DNA from 2 places in the Streptomyces sp. NPDC020299 genome. Region 2 is predicted to be linked to the other one. Evidence: riboswitches for the same ligand, from Rfam matches in the RefSeq annotation. Region 2 holds a riboswitch; the other holds the start of a gene.
What was found. A riboswitch is a leader RNA that binds a small molecule or an ion and turns the genes downstream of it on or off. The one in region 2 is predicted to bind cobalamin.

Region 1 (2,193 bases), on a different contig from region 2:
GACGTGGCGTTGGACGTGGACGTCGACCGGTTCGTGAAGCTGTACCTGGAGACGGTCGAGCGGCCGTAGGCGGAGCGGCGGGCTTACTGGTCGGTCGTGGCGGGGGCCGGGGTCTCGGTCTGGGGCTGAGGCGTCCAGCGTTCCTCGACCCTCGCCACCTTCCAGTACGCCACCGCCGCCGCCCACACCACCACGAACAGGCCGACGATGAGATAGCCGACGTTGCCGAGTTCGAGGCCGAGGAGTTCCATCGTGGCGATGACGAAGGCGACGGCGATGGACAGGCCGGTGATGGTGAGGTTGTAGAACACCTTGCGCACCGGGTTCGAGAACGCCCACTGGTAGGCGAAGTTCATGAACGTGCCGTCGAGGGTGTCGAACAGGCTCATCCCGGCGGCGAAGAGGAGGGGGAGGCAGAGGATCGCGTACCAGGGCAGGCCCGCCGCCGCGCCCGAGCCGGCCATCACCATCAGCGTGACCTCGGTCGCCGTGTCGAAGCCGAGGCCGAAGAGGAAGCCCAGCGGGAACATCTGGCCCGGGCGGGTGATGGACCTGGTGAGGCGGCCGAGGACGCGGTTCATGAAGCCCCGGGAGTCGAGGTGCTGTTCGAGCTCCTGCTCGTCGTACGAACCCGCCCGCATCGCCCGGAAGACGCGCAGGATGCCGAAGAGGGCGACCAGGTTGAGCGCGGCCACGAGATAGAGGAACGTGGCCGAGACCGTCGTACCCATGACGCCCAGCACCTGGTGGGTACGGGAGTTCTCGTTCATCACCCGGCCCGCCAGCTGTGTGCCGCCGGCGATCATCGCGGCAAGCAGGACCACGACGCTGGAGTGCCCGAGCGCGAACCAGAAGCCCACCGACACCGGCCGCTTGCCGTCCGCCATCAGTTTGCGGGTGGTGTTGTCGATCGCGGCGATGTGGTCGGCGTCGAAGGCGTGCCGCATGCCGAGGGTGTAGGCGGTGACGCCGAGCCCGATGCCGAAGGCATTGGAGCCGACCTCGTAGTGACCGGGGGCGACGAGGAGGAACAGGATGCCGAAGGCGACGACGTGGAGGGCGGCGATCACACCCATCAGCCCGGCGGTCTTGACGGTGTCCTCGCGCCGCCAGCGGAAGGAGGCGGCCTTGGTCTCGGGCCGGGTCTCGGGCAGGGTCATCCGGTTCACGCTCCAGCACCTCGTGGATCACTTCGTGAGCTGCCGTGGCCGGTCTCCTGGCTTACGGGTATGACGTCCTCCGTCCCTGCCTTCCCGGTCGTACGACCAGTGGCCCGGCGGGTGCCGGACGGGACGGGAACTCCCCGATCACAGTGGCGAGGGCCGCGTCGACATCGCATCGACTTCCCGAACACCACGGCCCGCCCACCGTAGGGGGGTGGGCAGTTGTCTGCAAAGCTGCGTACCTGCGCAGGTATTGAAGATCACAGAACCGCGCCTGCGAATATGACGGTATGCATCTCGTGCCTGCCGACCGCGCGGACCGTCGCACCATCGACGGTCACCGGGTGTGCGACGCCATCGCCGCGATCGGCGAACCCGGCCATGTGCGCGCCTGGGCCGACCGCTTCTCGCTGCTCGCCGACGCCAAGCGGCTCGCTCTGCTGCTCGCCCTGCACCGCACCGGCCCGCTCGCCGTGTCCGATCTGGCGATCGCGACGGGAATGAACGACCCCGCGGTGTCGCAGGCGCTCAGGCTGCTGCGGGCCGCGGGGGTCGTGGCGGGGGAGAAGGAAGGGCGGGTGGTCAGGTACCGGGTGGTGGACGCGGAGGTTCAGAGCCTGCTCAGCCACTGCGCGGCCGACGGAGGCTGACCGGCGAGTCGCGACGACGATGGCCGCGTCTCGCCTCCGGCGAGGCTGCCGGAGGCGCTGCCGCGAGCGTCGGGCGTCGGGGGTGGGGTCGACTCGGAGGCGGATGGGATCGGCGTGCCGGTGGATGTCACTTGCTCGGGCACTGCGCGGTCGACGGAGGCTGACCGGTGCGTCGCGAGGACGATGGCCGTGCCACCCGCGAGGAGCACCGCAGCGCCCCCGGCGGGCATGTGCCCGGAATGATCTACTCCGTGGAGTGTGAGGGTTCGCTTTCCCGGCAATGTGGACAGGCTCTCCCCGTCGTCCTTTCCGAGGGAGCCGCCGTGACCGACCTTTCGTCCAGGAATCCCGACTGGTGGCGCCAGGCCGTCATCTACCAG
Region 2 (2,193 bases):
GCGGGGATGCCGGTGCGGTACGAGAGGCCGGCCACGTCCAGGACCTCCGGTAGCCGGCCCGGCCGTTCGGTCAGCTCCCCGAGCCGGTCGAGCAGGCCGGCGAGCGGGGCGTGGGCGTCACTCACCGATGTCCCCCCTGGGCATGTCGTCGGTTTCGTGGCTGAGTTGACGCGAGGCTACCGGGTCGCCCGCCGGTCGAGAAGTGATGTCAATGACAGCTGCTGAATTAGGCAGCAATCGTTGACAGTTGAGGCTCGCGCGGGACAGGATCATGACGCCACCCGGCCCCGGCCCCGGGTGCCGCCTATGGGGGAGCGGCATCGGGGGTCGGGACAACCCGGGTCGTCAGCGGATGAGCGTCCGTACCAACTCCACGGCCTCCCCGAGGAGTTCGACCTCCCGTGCGCTCATCGTCGGATTGGCGGCGCGCCGCCGCCGCGCCTCGGTCAGCCCCGTCTCCGTCAGGCCGGACGGGGCGGCGAGCAAGGCGGTGAGCAGCGCGCGGGCCGGGGCGGCGAGGGCTTCGCCGCCGACGGCGACCTCGGCGAGGATCACCGCGGACATGCCCCAGTCGAGACCGGGCGGCCCGTCCTCGGCGTTGCTCCAGTCGATGACCCGGGGACCGTCCGGGGTGAGGATCACGTTGTCGGGGTGCAGGTCCAGGTGCAGGACGCGGGCGCCGGGGGCGGCGGAGTCCCGGGCGGGGACGGCGTGCAGCAGCCGCAGCAGCCGGGCGAGTTCCGCGCCCGCCTCGGCCGCGCCCAGCGAGCCGTCCAGGAGGGCGGCCAGCATGGTCGGTCCGGACAGCCGTTCCATCACCAGGTCGGTGCGCGAGCCGGACGGCCGCACCCGGGGCACCGGGTAGCCGTGCTCCCGTACGTACGCCATCACCGCGCCGTCCGCGGCGGCGTCCCCCCGGCCCGCCCGGTCGCGGCGCAGCACCCACGCCTCGTCGATCTCGTACACGTCGGCCGTCCGGCCGGAACCCAGCGGTCTCCCCGTCGGCAGCATGACGCGACCCTAGCCACCTCACACGGCCCCCTGACTCCCCTGACGCACAGCCGCCTCCCAGCCGCTGTCTACCGCCGGGTACAGTGTCCGGGCGTCATCACACCCGTACGGGGGGAAGCCGGTGCAATTCCGGCGCTGACCCGCAACCGTAAACCGTCACGACGGTGAGCCGGACTGCCCCGTACGGACGTTGACCGGCTCACGTGCGCGGCAACCCGCCGCGCGCGGCACCGTCGAGGTCTACGGAGCCGAGCCGCCCGGGGTGTCCCCGTGCTGCCCGTGCTCCCCCGCAGGGAGAGGCAGTAGCCGACCATGAACGTCCGCCGCAGCGCCGCGGTTCTCGCCACCGTCGGCGTCATAGCCGCAGCCGCGCCCGCCACGGCCGCGTCGCCGTCGCCCTCCCCGTCGACGGCGCTCCCGTCCGGGCTGTACGGCAGCACGGACCCGAAGTACGACGGCGTGTGGCGGCAGTCCCTCGCGCTGCTCGCCCAGCGCACGGCCGGTGTCCGGCCCGCCGCGAAGGCCATCGACTGGCTGGTCGGGCAGCAGTGCGCCGACGGGGGCTTCGCCGCCTACCGCCCGGACCCCGCCAAGTCGTGCGCGAAGACCTCCGCCCAGGCCGACACCAACAGCACGGCCGCCGCCGTACAGGCCCTGCACGCGCTCGGCGAGCACGAGGGGGAGGTCCACAAGGCCGCCGTCTGGCTGAAGGCGATGCAGAACGAGGACGGCGGCTGGAGTTACACGCCGGGCTCGCCCAGCGACACCAACTCCACCTCCGTCGTCATCGGTGCCCTCGCGGCGGCCGGCGAGCACCCCCTCCAGCTCCGTACCGAGGGCAGGACCCCGGCCGAACTGCTGGCCAAGTGGTCCATCCCCTGCGACGAGGACGGCGGCGGCGCCCTCGCCTACCAGCCGGACAAGAAGGGCAAACTGGCGGCCAACGCGGACGCGACGGCGGCCGGGGTGCTGGGCTCGCTCGGCAAGGGCTTCGTGACGACGGCCGGGAAGGCACCGGAGGAGGGCTACGTCTGCGCCAACTCCGACAAGCCGCTCGCCCCGCAGCAGATCGCCCGCAACGGCGCCGCCTACCTGGCGGACCAGACGCACGACACCGGCCACCTCACCTCCAGCCTCCCCGGCGCCAAGGACCAGCCCGACTACGGCAACACCGCGGACGCG

Region 1: linked by a shared signal. The riboswitch ahead of ACH45E_RS09630 (HoxN/HupN/NixA family nickel/cobalt transporter) and the one ahead of ACH45E_RS13585 (prenyltransferase/squalene oxidase repeat-containing protein) in region 2 are both predicted to bind cobalamin.

What each region holds. Positions count from the first base shown of each region.
Region 1 is NZ_JBIRWL010000003.1:380,986-383,178, forward strand. Features, by position in the region: gene ACH45E_RS09625 (nucleoside hydrolase) at 1-69, shown strand, start outside; gene ACH45E_RS09630 (HoxN/HupN/NixA family nickel/cobalt transporter) at 84-1,160, opposite strand; cobalamin riboswitch at 1,189-1,373, opposite strand; gene ACH45E_RS09635 (metalloregulator ArsR/SmtB family transcription factor) at 1,454-1,813, shown strand; gene ACH45E_RS09640 (glycoside hydrolase family 13 protein) at 2,137-2,193, shown strand, end outside.
Region 2 is NZ_JBIRWL010000004.1:472,221-474,413, forward strand. Features, by position in the region: gene ACH45E_RS13575 (XRE family transcriptional regulator) at 1-125, opposite strand, end outside; gene ACH45E_RS13580 (phosphotransferase) at 346-1,011, opposite strand; cobalamin riboswitch at 1,082-1,211, shown strand; gene ACH45E_RS13585 (prenyltransferase/squalene oxidase repeat-containing protein) at 1,324-2,193, shown strand, end outside.